2 regions of the Rothia sp. HMSC064D08 genome follow, and region 1 is predicted to be linked to the other one. Evidence: riboswitches for the same ligand, from Rfam matches in the RefSeq annotation. Region 1 holds a riboswitch; the other holds the start of a gene.
The links. A riboswitch is a leader RNA that binds a small molecule or an ion and turns the genes downstream of it on or off. The one in region 1 is predicted to bind thiamine pyrophosphate.
Positions count from the first base shown of each region.

Region 1 (7,379 bases):
CGCTGCTCAAACTCGCATGGTTGGGTATAACTTCGTACTTCTCACAGAAGAACAAAGAAACTGTTCTGGAGCTCCCCGAGCCGCCGCTATACGAGTTGGTGGATGATGAGCGCATCGCCGAGTTTGCGGGTGCTAAGGCTGCTGACGAGCTTCCCGAACAGACAAGTCCGTACCGTAGCGATCGTCGAGGCTGACTATCATGCCTGAGCAAATTGCCGGAGTATCCCTGATGGTGTGGCTATCCAGCGTTTATGCGCTGGGGCTAGTCGCCGTCGGGTGGGGCTTCGATATTCTTGCTAAGCGTACAAGCCAACGTTTCGTGGCATCCCGGACTTTCGGGTTCACCTACCACGAGAGTAACGATGCGTGGCTTTGCCCCGAGGATCAGTGGCTGTGGCCGGTAGCGTTTGATACGGATAATCGTGTGATGCGCTACCGTGCCAAGCCGAGCGTGTGCAATACCTGTCCTATTAAGGACACTTGCACCGTCTCGTCTAATGGGCGTGAACTTACGCGTGAGGTTGATGAGTGGCCTTACTCGGAGTCGGGTAAGTTCCATCGCGGTCTTGCCGTGACGGTTGCGCTTTTCGGCCCTATTATCGTGGGTGCTACGGCTCTGGCCTGGCATGCTCCCTTGGAGCTGCTGGTGGAAGCCGCCGTTATTGTGGCTTGTTTATCACTCACCTATCCCTTGGCTATCAAGCTCATTAAGTCACCTGAGAACTTTGTGGCAGATCCTAAACATATTCCTGGGTCTACTGCGGATGAATCGGTGGCGGTTAAGATGGATAGGTTTGCCGCTAAGTGGGGCGGTATTGGCAATGAGCGTAAGCGCCGCACCGACGATGCTCGTAAGCAGATAATCTCTGCTGCAACTTTGCCTGTGCGTTCTTCGCAGATTGATCCTGATCGTCCGGCGTGGAGCGGCGAGGGGACTTCTACCCCACGTCTGCATAAAACTACCGCAGAGGTTATTCAGGAGCAGAATCTCGAAGAAGTCTCTCGTTAGTGTGAGGATGCGCGCCCCGGTTTCTAAGGTACCGTCGTTGATGAATTGGTAACCTAGAGATCGGGGTGCGTATTGTCACCGCATCTAGATTTTTCTCAGCACGCATCTACACAGGTCATTCCTACTGACCGTTACCAACATATTTTTTAGAGGACATGATGGATTCTCTTACCGTTCTTTCGATTGTTATTCCGATTCTTGTAATCGTCGCTTTTCTGATTATTCGTACCCTTCGGGTCATCCCTGAATATCAGCGCGGTATTTCTTTCCGCTTCGGTCATCTGCGTTCCGAGCTGAAACCTGGTATTAACCTGGTGGTTCCGCTCATCGATTCGCTGCAGCGCGTGGACATGCGTGTGATTACGCTGACCATTCCCCCGCAGGAAGTTATCACAAAAGATAACGTTCCTGCGCGCGTGAACGCGGTAGTACTTTTCCGTGTGATTAGTGCAAAAGACGCCGTACTTGAGGTCGAAAACTACCCGATCGCTACTTCTCAGATCGCTCAGACTACACTACGTTCGCTGTTGGGGCGTGTGGATCTTGATACTTTGCTGGCGCATCGTGATGATTTGAATGCGGATTTGCAAAGCATTATTGATTCACGCACCCGCCCGTGGGGTATTAAAGTTGAGCTGGTTGAGATCAAGGATATTGAGATTCCTGAGGCCATGCAGCGCGCAATGGCTCGTGAGGCTGAGGCTGAGCGTGAACGCCGCGCCAAGATCATTTCGGCACGTGGTGAGCTTGAGGCTTCATCTCAACTTAAGGAGGCTTCTGACATTCTCAGTGATTCACCGGCTTCGTTACAGTTGCGGTATTTGCAGACTCTCTTGGAGTTGGGCGCTGATCAGAATTCGACGGTTGTTTTCCCGCTTCCGCTGGATATTGTGGGACCGCTTATGGGGGCTTTGAAGGGTGCTTCTCACGAGGAAAAGTAACAGCAGCCTTCGATAAATATCACAGAAATATCCGGAACAGTTCTTTCCCACAGACTCGGGGAATATAGCTTGTTCCGGATATTTCTTTAACCTATTCACCTCAGGGCGTAGAAATCGTGAAAATAAGCAAGGAACCTAGCAGCTCTACTTAAGGCTCGATATATTGGATTCCTAACTTTCCTGTTTATCGCACACAGATTGGATTTATCATGTCAAAGATTCTTGTTATTTCAGGTCACCCGAACCTGCCAGATTCCACCGCAAATAAGACGGTTCTTGATGCCGTAAAAAACCATTTTGGCGATGCGATAAACATGCGTGAACTCGACAAACTGTACGTGAATGGTAAATTCGATGTTCCAGCCGAGCAGAAGGCACTCGCGGAAGCAGATATCGTGGTGCTTCAGTTCCCTGTGTACTGGTATTCGGTGCCGGGATTGTTGAAACAATGGATTGATGACGTTTTCGAGTATGGCTTCGCATACGGTTCGCAAGGCACGGCGCTGCGCGGCAAGAAACTCTTAATCTCTGCGACTGCGGGAGCTCCCGAGAATATGTACCGTGATGCTTTGCCGTATGAGCTCACAACCACATACGCCGATTTTGGGAATACTGCCGCTTTCACGGGTATGGAGTTGGAAGAACCTATTTTCAGCTACGGCGCATCAAGTGATCCGGGGAATGCCGCAGCGGTACGGGCTATTGGTGAGAATCATGGCACCAAACTCATCGCCAGGTTAGAATCCTTGCGGGCTTAGTATATTGCGGTTGCTATTTTCTTTTTCGGCGGCATCGCATTAGGTATTTGTCATGCATTTTATGGGTAATGTTGTGCATCGTACACCTTCTGGAAAACTAAAAGCTTGTTAGCAGTATGTATTAGATTCGGCATAATGTTCACAGGCAGACATAGGGAATAGCGTGCTAATATACGAAGGTGGCAAACTTGAGCTTATACTTGAATCAGCACTCACAAGCTCATGATTCTGATGTTTAATAGATTGGATGACTATGTCTAATATCCTGATTATTTCGGGGCACCCTGACCTTACGACTTCTAACGCTAACAAGGCTATTCTTGATGCCGTGCGGGCACGGTTCGGCGATAACGTCAAGATTCGTGAGCTCGACAAGCTGCGTGTAAACGGTAAGTTTGACGTACCTGCTGAGCAGAAGGCACTTGTGGAAGCAGATGTCATTGTTCTGCAGTTCCCGGTGATGTGGTATTCAATTTCTTCTCTGCTGAAGCAGTGGATTGACGACGTTTTCGAGTACGGCTTCGCGTATGGAGAAAACGGCACCGCTTTGCAGGGTAAGAAGCTTCTGATCTCTGCAACCGCTGGCGCTATTGAAGATGTCTACCGCACTATGCTGCCACGCGACGTATCTGCTACGTTGACCGAGTTTGAGAACACCGCAGCGTTCACCGGTATGCCTCTTGAAGAACCACTGTACAGCTACGGCACCACTGGCGACCCCGATAACCCCGCTGTTGCTCGCGCCATTGGTGAGGATCACGGCAAGCGCCTGATTGAGCGTCTGGAGGCTCTGGGGGCATAGTCCCTTTTACCTACCTGCTAAAAGGCTCTTTATCCAAATCAAGCGGTGAAAAATACGCTTGATTTGGCTAAAGAGCCTTTTACGTTGTCGTATGCGGGCCGACCAGTGGGATGTTACCGCAACGCTCTATGAGCCTGGTCGAAAAAGTCACGTTCATATAGGCATGCGCTCATATATGCCTGCGCGGCGGCAACACGCTGACTGGGGGAAGCCTGTTCAAATGCTTCCTCAACAACCGCCACGCAGCGGCGCACATCTGCAGCAAACTCTTCGCCGCCATACACCGAAATCCAGGCATTATACGGATGTTCCTCGTGGGTTTTCTCCAAGAGCCGGTAACCGATCTCAAGGTACAGCCAGTAGCATGGAAGCGCCGCAGCTGCACCCACCACATAATCCTCACCAGCGGCAGTAGCACGTAAAAAGTTCGTGTACCCCATTGTCACTGCCGAAGGTGCACCACGCCGAATACCACCCTGCTCCGCAGGAATAGCGGGATGCGCCGCCAACCATTCATCGTGCAGAAGCGATTCCTCAACAATTGCCGCCTGGGCACCCGCAGCCCAATGTACCTGACCTTGCGATGAGGTGGCACGTGCCGAAAGAGTAGCTAAGGCGCGAGAATACTGGGCAAGGTACTGCGCATCTTGGTCTAAATAGAAGCCGAATAAATCCTCGTCAAGCGTGCCGTCGCCCAGCCCGCGAATAAAGGGCAAATCGAGAATGTCACGCCAAATATCACCGGTAGCTTGCCACAGGGCGGCAGTCCACGGACCCGCCGGGGCTACCTTCGACTCTGGGGATTTCCGCTGCGCAGGTTTCACCAAATTCTTGGGGCTCTCGCCCGTAAGATTTTTATCAGCGTATAAGTGCTCCCACGGTTTCGTATCGGCTGCATGTTCCAAACGGCGAGCACGTGCCTGATGATCGACCGGTCCGTGACCCTGCCCGCTGCCCACGTGCAGTTCCTCACCCGCGATAATAGCCTCGTTGAGCCACCGGGTGCTCCATGCCAGCGCGTTCGTGAGTACTCGTACACTCAGCTCATTATTGCCATTCACAAGAGCAAGTCCAAGGCGGGTAGCAAGACTTGATGAGAGCGAGCACCCGGTACCGTGGGTATTCTTCGTTTGGACGCGATTGGTGGCCACATGTGTATGAGTTCCATCAGGGAAAACAGCCGAGTTTCCGGCGTCCTCCCCCGTCAGGTGACCGCCCTTAACAATCACGATCGTGCCAGTGCTCCCCGCGAGCTGAGCCGCCTGGTTATGCGCCTCCTTCAAAGTCTGGGCAGGGTTGCTCTCACAGAGCACCGCGAGTTCGGCGATATTCGGAGTGATAACATTTGCCTGCGCCACCAATTCGCGCAGTGCCTGCTCGGCGTCTTGACTAATCAGGCGATCGCCGCTGGAGGCAACCATCACCGGATCAAGTACCACCACTGGTACCGGATGTTCTGCAAGCCAGGTCTTGACGGTAGTGATAGTTTCAACATCGCCGAGCATACCAATTTTAACGGCATCCACAGTCACATCGTCGAAAACTGCCGCAAGCTGTTCTTGTAAAAACTCGGTGGGTGGAGCAAAAATGCTGCGAACCCCTTGTGTATTCTGTGCGACAAGCGCGGTTGTGGCGCACATACCGTAACCACCGCTTGCGGCAATAGACTTGAGATCAGCTTGGATTCCAGCACCGCCTGTAGGGTCGGTTCCGGCAATGGAAAGCACACGAGGCGTAGATGTGTTTAATAGCGTCATAGCTATAAGTCTCCTTGGGATGGGCGTGGCATCGCTGCAAACGCACCACGCTATCTAGATAATGATGAATCGGGTGTTTCAGAAAGAAGGTTAATGCTGCTCTGCCACGGTTCGATATCCCTTCGCTAGTTCTAACTAGAGCAGGTTCAATGGGTATATCTCAGCTCCAGATCACAGCGCCGTGCTGTGTATCCGTTACAAAATGGAGCACCCCATATCGCGTTTTCACTGTAGCATATACCGTTGGGCTCAATAGGTTCACGGACTTTATGTGTTATTGCCGTGCACATATCTCTAAGTTTTGGTAATTTTCAAACTCTTATAAAGTAATATTTCTTATTCTTTACATGTAACAGTACTGTTGAAAAGGGTCGCGCTCCCCTGCGGCCTGCTGTATATTCACCCAACCACGAAAGTTCACTGATGAGCATTCCTGCCCTTAGGCACAACAGTGTGCCTCAAAAAGTCCTCAACCGTCGTGCCCTGATAGCCTTCGCATCGGGGATCTGCGTTACTGAGTTCCTGACCGCTTGCGGAGAGCAAGCACATGAGACGGCATCTGCTCGTGCCGAAACATCCAACACCACAGACGGTAGCTCCAGCCCACATGGTACCGAATCTGCCTCACCTGAGGCCCAGGCACATCCGACCTTCACTAAGGGTTATTCTGGTGGCTCTGAAGCGCCCAAAGGTGAGTACCGTCCTGCAGACGAAAAAGGACCCGCGCAGAACGTCCCCAAGCCCAAAAAGCCCGAAGACATTGGGATTGAGACACCGGAGGCGCTTTTTCACTTTATTCAGTATTGGAACGACCTGCGGAATTACGCTATACAGACTGGAGACGTACAACCATATGCTGACTATACGTCTGAAGGTTATAAAGAAGAGGAAGAGATTGCCAACTATGTCTATAGGCTCTACCAAAAGGGAGGATGGGCAGTTGGTGGTACTAGAAAACTCACCTTTGACCCGTCCACTCTGATATCGCCAAGCGATCACGTTTACCTCATCATCGGAAATATTATCGCTAACGATGTCGTCTACTTAGATAACGAAGACTATAAGACCCATACCTATCCCTTGTCCGAACAAAATAAGAACACTATCGAGTTCGGTATCGTTTTCAAATCAACTGGTCACTGGGCATTTGCTGGGATGGAAAAAGTTGAGCTCAAATAAGAAACGCGTTTTTTGCGCTATAACAGTAATTTTCTTCTGTACAGTGTCATACTCTTCTTCTGCTGCAAACGACTATTCAGGCAATATCCACGGAGGTAAACTCACGGTTAAGGGAACCTCGTCTTCCAGCAATTCACAACAGCCTAACGAACCTCATACGGTACCTCAACAAAGTAATGGATATCGAGATACTGACGCGAAGCAAGGTATCGCCGATACAGGCTCTAACGCTCCCGCAACCGTGAGTAGTGTAGGAAATACCTTCGATGTCTACAATGGTAATGCTTCTAAAGATGCGCCCTGTCTCTACCAAGGGAAACCTGGTAAAGTAGCCCGTGTTCCCCTACCCATTGACGATTCAGGCAACTATAAACAATACGGTGTCGTTCAGTCAGGAAACGGCGGTATAACGTGCGTTCCCAACGATCCTGCAGACCAAAACACACCTGAAAACGAACCTACTGCCGATAACGCCCAAGTTCGCACCCAAAAGATAGAGCACCAGGTTCGGGAGCAACTCGCCGAACTTACCACCACAAAACCCGCACTACATTTCGACGGGCATGAGCCCCACGTCAATACCGGGATCAACACAAACTTCTATGTGACCGGTGTTAAAACAGCAGCACGTGATACTACTATCCTTGATGAAGAAGTCACGATAGAAGCTGTTCCCGTTGCCTATACCTATGAGTACGGTGCCGGCGACCCTGTTTACACAACGCGGGATTCAGGAACCGCGCAAGGCTCTGTCTGGGACAAGAGTAAACGTAACTTTAAACCCACCGATACCAGCTATGCTTTCAAAGAATCCGGCAACTATCATGCTTACGTTACTGTCACCTATCAGGGTCGGTACCGTCTCAAAGGTGGAGACTGGAATATTGTTGGCTCGCTTACGGTTCGCAGTGATCCCACTCTAGTACGCGTGTG
Region 1 is NZ_KV797900.1:292,922-300,300, reverse strand. Features, by position in the region: gene HMPREF2625_RS08110 (nitric-oxide reductase large subunit) at 1-194, shown strand, start outside; gene HMPREF2625_RS08105 (transposase) at 200-1,009, shown strand; gene HMPREF2625_RS08100 (slipin family protein) at 1,168-1,950, shown strand; gene HMPREF2625_RS08095 (NAD(P)H-dependent oxidoreductase) at 2,160-2,708, shown strand; gene HMPREF2625_RS08090 (NAD(P)H-dependent oxidoreductase) at 2,962-3,510, shown strand; gene HMPREF2625_RS08085 (bifunctional hydroxymethylpyrimidine kinase/phosphomethylpyrimidine kinase) at 3,624-5,267, opposite strand; TPP riboswitch at 5,368-5,492, opposite strand; gene HMPREF2625_RS08080 (DUF6318 family protein) at 5,691-6,446, shown strand; gene HMPREF2625_RS08075 (hypothetical protein) at 6,490-7,379, shown strand, end outside.

Region 2 (7,379 bases), on a different contig from region 1:
TAACGGCGGCGGCAACCGCAACATACGCATCACGCCGGGAATAGGTAGGCACGCGTGCCCAGGAACGTTTGCCGGTGCCGAAACCGCGCGCCTCCATTGTGACCGCAAGGCGCGAACCGCGGCGAATTGCCTGTACCATGAGCGCGAAGGCCTGCCCTGCACCGGTTTTGATGCGCCCGAGCGGGCCCTGACCCGCGCCTAGCCCGCGTGCGCGCCGCGCCTGCCCCAACGTATTCCACTCCCCAAACAGGATGCCGACAAGGCGTAACGCCGCCAACGCGGCAAGCACGAAACGGGCGGGCAGACGGAAAGTTTGTGCAAGCGAATCGCCCAGATCGGTTGGGTCTGTTGAGAGCACAAACGCGAAGGTCGGCAGAATCATCGCCAGGGAACGAATCATCATCGAAAACGCCGCCGCGAGCGACCCTTCCGTGATGGTGTTCAGCCCAAAATCAAGCAGGACGGCACCGGTTTTATTGACAAGAATCGCCACACTCCAGCCGGTGGTCAGCACCGCGATCAGGATAGGCCAGCTGCGCGCCAGCAGGTTCACCGGTCGAAACCCAACCGCAATAAACCCCAGCAGCTCCAGCCCAAAGATGATAGCCGCAGTTACCGGGTCTTGAATGAGGATTGCCGCAAGAACCAGCACGCCCGCAACCACTAATTTGACGCCCGCGTTAAGCCCGCCAAACCAGCTGTTACGCTCGGCACTCGGCCCGAAAAAATCGGTATTCATGCGTTAATTCCCTTCCTGAAAGCCCCGGTCTGCGGACTCATGCGGCAGGCTTTCGAGCGTGATGCTCCGCCCACCCAAAGCCGCCGTAAATTCGAGGTCGTGAGTCACCGAGATCACCGCAACCCCCTCCGTGAGAAGCCCGCGAATCAAGCGCACCAGTTCGCCCCAGGTGCTCGCATCCTGACCGAAGGTCGGTTCGTCAAGAATCAGCACGCGCGGCGCCGTCGCCAAAGCGGATGCAACCGACAGCCGGCGTTTTTGTCCGCCCGAAAGCGTGAACGGGTTGGCGTCTAAGAGCCCGTCTAAACGCAAGCGTTCGGCGAGGGATGCGGTGGCGGCGGCAAGCGCATCCTCATCAATTTTTTCGCGGCGCAGGGCGGCGAGGCGGCGCGGCCCGAGTTCGAGTTCTTCGCGCACACTGCCGCGCACGAATTGGTATTCGGGTTCTTGGAAAACGTAGCCGATGCGCCCGAGCAGCTGGGCGGGACTCCAGGAGGGAATATCCCAGCTGGCGGCTATTTTCTCGCGAGTGAGGGAGCTTTCTGCTGTTGGGTTTTGGTCGAACTCGCGCAGGGCTTCGTGCGCATGCAGGGTTCCGTTGGGGGCGTAGAGGAGCCCGGCGAGAGTGAGTGCGAGGGTTGATTTTCCGGCACCGTTGGGGCCGAGAATACTCAGGTGCTCGCCTTCTCGAATGCTCAGGTTAATGCCCCCGCGCAGGGCAGGAATATCCAGGGGCACGGGTGCGGGTTCCAGCATGGTTTTGAGCTGTCGTCGGCGTGCCCGTAACTGTTTTTTGCTCGGAAATTCCCGCGTAATCGCAAGGTTTTCGGCGCTCAGGAGTATGCGCCCGCTCGGTGCCGCCACGGCGGCGGGTTCGGGAACATACCTGGGCACCCACACGCCGTTGGCGATGAGGGTTTCGCGGGCTTGGGCGAGCACGGTTTCGGGCGCGCCGTCGTGGGTGATGCCTCCGTCGGCACCGAGCACGATAACGCGGTCCATATGCTGCGCCCACACGCCCACCCGGTGTTCGACGACGATCAGGGTGGCACCGGTTGCCGTGACCGCCTGCACCACAGCATCGCGCACCTGTTGAACGCCTTCGGGGTCGAGGTTCGCGGTGGGTTCGTCGAGCAGGATTGCACGCGGGTGCATCGCCAGGATTCCGGCGAGTCCCAGGCGTTGTTTCTGCCCGCCCGAAAGCGCATTTGTAGGATGCTCATGCGGCAGGTAGTCGAGCCCGACGGCGGTGAGCGCGTCGTCAACGCGCGCCCAGATTTCTTCGCGTGCGACCGCAAGGTTTTCGGGGCCGAAGGCTACGTCATCACCCACGCGGGCGAGCACGACCGATGATTCGGGGTCTTGCTGCATGAGTCCGATGAGTCCGCGTGCGTCTTCGGGGGCTACGCCGTCGATGCGCGCGTTGCCGCTTTGGCTCTGCCCGTCGTGATCGTGCAGCACCCCGGCGATAGCGTGCAGGAGCGTTGATTTTCCTGCGCCGGAGGGCCCCAGCAGCAGTACTTTCTGCCCGGGTTCGATGCGCAGGTTCACGTTCGAGAACGCGGGTTTTTCACGCCCGGGGTGGTGCCAACCGAAGTTGTGAAGGTCGATTGCGGCACCGCGGGCGGGCGCATCGGGGGCGGTACTGTGGGGTTCGATCATGGTTGCACCCTGGGTTGCGGATGGTTCAGGATGTTCCGCATTTGAGGGTTTGAGCGTTGAGATAGGCTGTGACATACGCCTGCCTGCCCGTTATCCGCGTGCGGTACGTGCCTGCACGCCGGAGGCCAGCGAGGCGAGTACCCCGGTTTTAGCGAGCGCTTTCGTGAGTCCCCAGGAGAGTACCCCGGCGAGCACAATTCCTGAGACGACCGCACATACCACGTAGGTGACGGCTTTGAAGATTTCCATGTCTGGGTAGTAGATGATGATTTCGTTGACACCCATGAAGAGCCCGCTCAGTGCGCCCGCGAAGGCTGCTGTGCTGAGGTTCCAGACGCGGTATCCGAACACGGCGAAGGCTATTTCCGCGCCAATTCCCTGGAAGAATCCGGCGATGAGGATTGATTGGCTCCAGGCGCCTCCGGTGAGGAATACGGAGATGACGGCGGCAACGATTTCGCAGTAGAGCGCGGCGCCGGGCTTGCGGATAAGGTACCCGCCGAGCACACCGGCGAGCAGCCACATACCGGCGACGATGGGTCGGTATTCGGGAACCGCCGCGAAGAGCGTTTTAGTGGCGGGGTCTACGGCAATATCCCAGATCCAGAAGATTACCGCGCAGGCGGCGGCGACCACAGAGACGATGACGATTTCATTGACCCGCCAGCTGAGGCGAGATTTTTGAGACATATTTTCCTCCCATGATTGGAAGGGGAACATCCACACCCGTTGCGGGTGGGGTGTTGAGAAAACATATTTCGACTCCCTACGCCGGTACTAACCGGATCAGGTTCGAGGGTCTGCGTTGCACTCTCAGCGCCCGTCTGCGGCGCTCCCCTGTCGTGTTGCTTCGAGAGTTCGAAGCTTATAAACGTTTACATTCTATGCTGTATGAGTCGTTTTCTGTGAGTTCGTTGAGTTTTTGAATCGGTTTATGACAAGAACGTGTGGCAGGTCGGTAATATGATTCCTTGATTTGCCGCTGGTATACGCCTTTCAGACCGGCAATACTGTGCTTTTTCTCACGTTCTAGAGTTTTTACCCCGATTTTTCGTGTATGCGCGCGTTAAAACAGGTCATGTTCTCTGCATTTGAGCCGTAAAGCCGATAGGCTAGGGATAGTCACTTCTGATTTTTGAGGAGAAGATATGAACCCCGTAGCAAAGATTGCTATCACCGGTGCCAATATGGCAGCCGCCGCCCTGACAAGCAAAGGTCTTGGCGCAGCGTGGAAGCGTGTGACCGGTAACGAACCTCCTACCATCGGCCCCGAGTCCGAAGACACTTTGCGCAATGTTATTGTGTGGACCGTCATCACCTCCGTGGTGGGTGCCCTGGTAAGCGTCGGTATTGCCCGCGCACAGCGCCGTTTCTTCTCATAATTTCACGGTGTAATTTGGGTGGATGCGCCGCCCCGCAGCCTTCACGCTGCAGCGGTGTGCGCATCCTTTCCGATGTGCTGAATAGTCTGCCTGTTCAGAAGAGAATAAGGCGCTCGGCACGCTGGGAGGCGATGCCTACGGCAGTGTCGCCGGGGTAAGCTACAAGACCAGCACCAGATTGAGGGCGCCTAGCTGCGTCTTACACGAAAGTGAACACATCCGTTATGACTAGACGCATTCCCGACCACAGTACCAGCCGCCGCTCGGTTGCATCTTGGGTGCTGTGGGATGTCGGCTCGTCGAGCTTCGACACCATCATGATGACCTTTATTTTTACGGTCTATCTCACCAGCTCTTACTTCGGCTCAACCGAGGATGCATCGGCGGCACTGTCACTGGGATTGACCATTGCCGGGTTCTGTATTGCCTTTTTCGCTCCGGTTTCGGGCCAGCGCGCCGATAAATCCGGTAAAGGTATTTTCTGGTTAGGTGTTAATACGCTTTCTCTGGTGGCGTTCTCTGGACTGTGTTTTTTCGTATTTCCCGATGAAGCGCATCTGTGGCTGGGCGTGATTCTCGTATCTGCGGCGAGCGTATTCAGCGAATTTGCGGTCGTGAATTACAACGCTATACTTCCACGCATTTCAACCCCGAATAATATCGGTAAAATCTCGGGGATCGGTTGGTCGGCGGGGTATGTGGGCGGCCTAGTGGCCCTAATTATCGTGTTGTGGGGCTTCGTACTTGAGCCTAACGGGCTGCACCTGAGCACCGACAACGCCTTCAATATTCGCGCAGTGGCACTGTTCTCCGCCCTGTGGTGCCTGATCTTCTGCACGCCTTTGCTAATTCGGATGCGCCGCCGCGAACGGGTGCTCCCGGAGGTCCTTCCCACAGGTGAACTCAGGTTCTTAGAACGCGGCCTAGCCAGGCTTTCTCCGGCACGCCAAGGCGGTCTTTTTGCAGCCTACAAGGAGCTGTGGCGCACCATTATGCGGCTGCGCACCACGGCACCGCAAACCCTTTATTTCCTGTGTGCCAGCGCTATCTTCCGCGATGGTTTAGCCGGTATCTTCACCTTCGGCGGCGTGCTGGCGGCTGGTTCCTTCGGGTTCAGCACTTCGGATGTCATTATTTTCGGTGTTGCCGCCAACGGTGTTGCCGCCGTAGGCGCGGTGCTGGGCGGGTACCTGGATGACTATCTGGGGCCCAAAAAGATTATTATTTTCTCGCTGGTGGCCATCCTAATCGCCGCCGTACCCCTGCTCTTGTTCCCCTACCCCATGACCTTCTGGATTTGCGCACTCATTCTCGCGCTTTTCGTGGGGCCCGCACAGTCCTCGTCGCGTACCTTCTTGGCGCGCATCGCCGATCCCGGTACGGAAGGTGAGCTCTTCGGGCTATATTCGACGACCGGGCGTGCAACCAGCTTCTTGGCGCCTATGCTGTTCGGGCTGTTTGTCACGATTTTCAACGCCCAGGTGTGGGGTATTGTCGGCATTATGATCGTGGTGTTGGCGGGTCTGCTCATGACCCTGCCGTTAGAATCGCCACAAGCGCTTCACCTGCGCAAGGCACGCCGCGCCGAAAAGAAAGCGGCCAAGGCGGCGCAGCGGTAGTTCTTTACTCGTTCCCCTTAACCCGCACCCCTTGACCTGCGGGTCTTAATAACCCGCGAGCAGATAGCAATTCGCTATCTGCTCGCGTATTTATTGGGTTTTTTAGTTCGAGTTTTCTTCGGTATACAGCGGATCATCTACGGTGCGCATCGTGAGTATGCCGCTTTCAGATAGCTGCTCAACAACCTGGCGATGCGCATCCTCGGGCAACCCCTCAAACAGCTCGCGCATAACTTCGTAGTGCTCCCGAACCGTCAGTTCGTGAGCGGCGTTAATCCAACATTCTGCCGCGAATGCGGAAAGCTCATCCAGTGAATCTCCGTGATGCAGTAGGAATCTTTCTCCATCCACTAGGTACCCGGTGGTGCCGAACATGCGCTGAAGAACCTGCGTGCCGTTGGGGTATACGTTCGGCAGGCGGTCGGGCACCTCAAAGGTCTCGTATTCGTCCACTCTCTCGGAGTTCGGGAGCACGGCATCCTCGGCGAGAAGTTCACGCACGAGCGGCTCAATATCTTCAACCTCGGAATACACCAGCCGCCATACGCCGCCGCACTGCTCAAACAGGCGAATAATCGAGAGCACACCCTCGGGGTTGAGCGCCACGCCGGAGGTCTGCTCGGCAATCGACATGAGCGCATCCCCCAGGCTCACACGCTCAAGATAGGGTTTCGTGGACTCATCAGTGCGCCCCACTATGACAACGCGAGCGGCTGTATAGCTCGTATCCTCACAGTCCGCCGCGTTCAGACCCAGCTCCACAGGGTTATGCTGTTCCTTCGGCTCGTCATCAGAAACAACCAGCGACAGCGGCTTCGGGTAGGGGGAAATCTCGCGGTCGGCACCCACGATCGTGGTTTCGTCCGTCAGATAGGTGAATTTCTTCCCCAGATACTGCGCGGCGGTCGTCTTTCCCCGCCCCGAAGCACCCACCAGCACCAGCGCGCGCTTCGTAGCGGGGTCGCCAATGGCGGCGGCGTGCAGCATAGTACGCTTACCCGCCAACTGCTGAATCATCGCAACCGTCAGATTAGACGTCAGGGTCTCCAACGCCTGCTTCTCGTTCTGAATATTAAGAATCTGCAGAATCCCGAACGGGTTCACCAGGTCGGGGTGCTCATCAAACAGATTCACGCTCCCGTCCGTGAGCACAATCGCGTGCGCCACAGACTGGGTTGCCTCAAGGGCATCATGCACACTATCGAAGAGGCGCGGGGATAGACTCCCCCAGGTTTGTACGATCTGCTCGCGCAGCGCATCGGGAACACCGGGACCAAAAATAACCTTCAGATCGGCACCGGCAGGGCTTAAAGCCATTGTCTTGAACGACAAGGTATCTCCTTGAAAAAATCATGTGGACGGCGACTAGTCGCCAGATTTCTCAACGGGGATCTCTGTACGGTGAAAGTTCAGGTAGCTGCGCGATGCGGTCGGCCCGCGCTGCCCCTGGTAGCGGTTTCCGTATGCGCCGGAACCATACGGATGCTCAGCCTCGCTAGTGAGCCGGAAGAAACACAGCTGACCGACCTTAGACCCGGGCCACAGCATAACCGGCAGGGTCGCCATATTAGACAGTTCCAGGGTCACGTGCCCTGAAAATCCGGGGTCAATGAACCCCGCAGTTGAATGGGTCAAAAGCCCCAAACGCCCGAGTGAAGACTTACCTTCCAGGCGAGCCGCCACATCCGCCGGCAGGGTCACCTGTTCATAGGTGGAACCGAGCACGAACTCGCCCGGATGCAGAATAAAGGGCTCGTCGGGGGCAACTTCCACCAGACGAGTCAGTTCCTCCTGCTCCTGCGACGGGTCAATATGCGGGTACTTATGATTGTCAAACAGACGGAAAAAGCGGTCGATGCGCACATCGACGCTCGCCGGCTGAATCATCGAATCGTCAAACGGCTCAAGTACGATACGGCCGTCAGCAATTTCTCGTCGAATATCGCGGTCTGAAATAAGCACACTCTAAGGATACCG
Region 2 is NZ_KV797894.1:4,954-12,332, reverse strand. Features, by position in the region: gene HMPREF2625_RS02070 (energy-coupling factor transporter transmembrane component T family protein) at 1-739, opposite strand, end outside; gene HMPREF2625_RS02065 (ABC transporter ATP-binding protein) at 743-2,401, opposite strand; gene HMPREF2625_RS02060 (ECF transporter S component) at 2,492-3,091, opposite strand; TPP riboswitch at 3,148-3,250, opposite strand; gene HMPREF2625_RS02055 (DUF4235 domain-containing protein) at 3,550-3,783, shown strand; gene HMPREF2625_RS02050 (MFS transporter) at 4,008-5,402, shown strand; gene HMPREF2625_RS02045 (hypothetical protein) at 5,505-6,734, opposite strand; gene dcd (dCTP deaminase) at 6,768-7,364, opposite strand.
Region 2: linked by a shared signal. The riboswitch ahead of HMPREF2625_RS02060 (ECF transporter S component) and the one ahead of HMPREF2625_RS08085 (bifunctional hydroxymethylpyrimidine kinase/phosphomethylpyrimidine kinase) in region 1 are both predicted to bind thiamine pyrophosphate.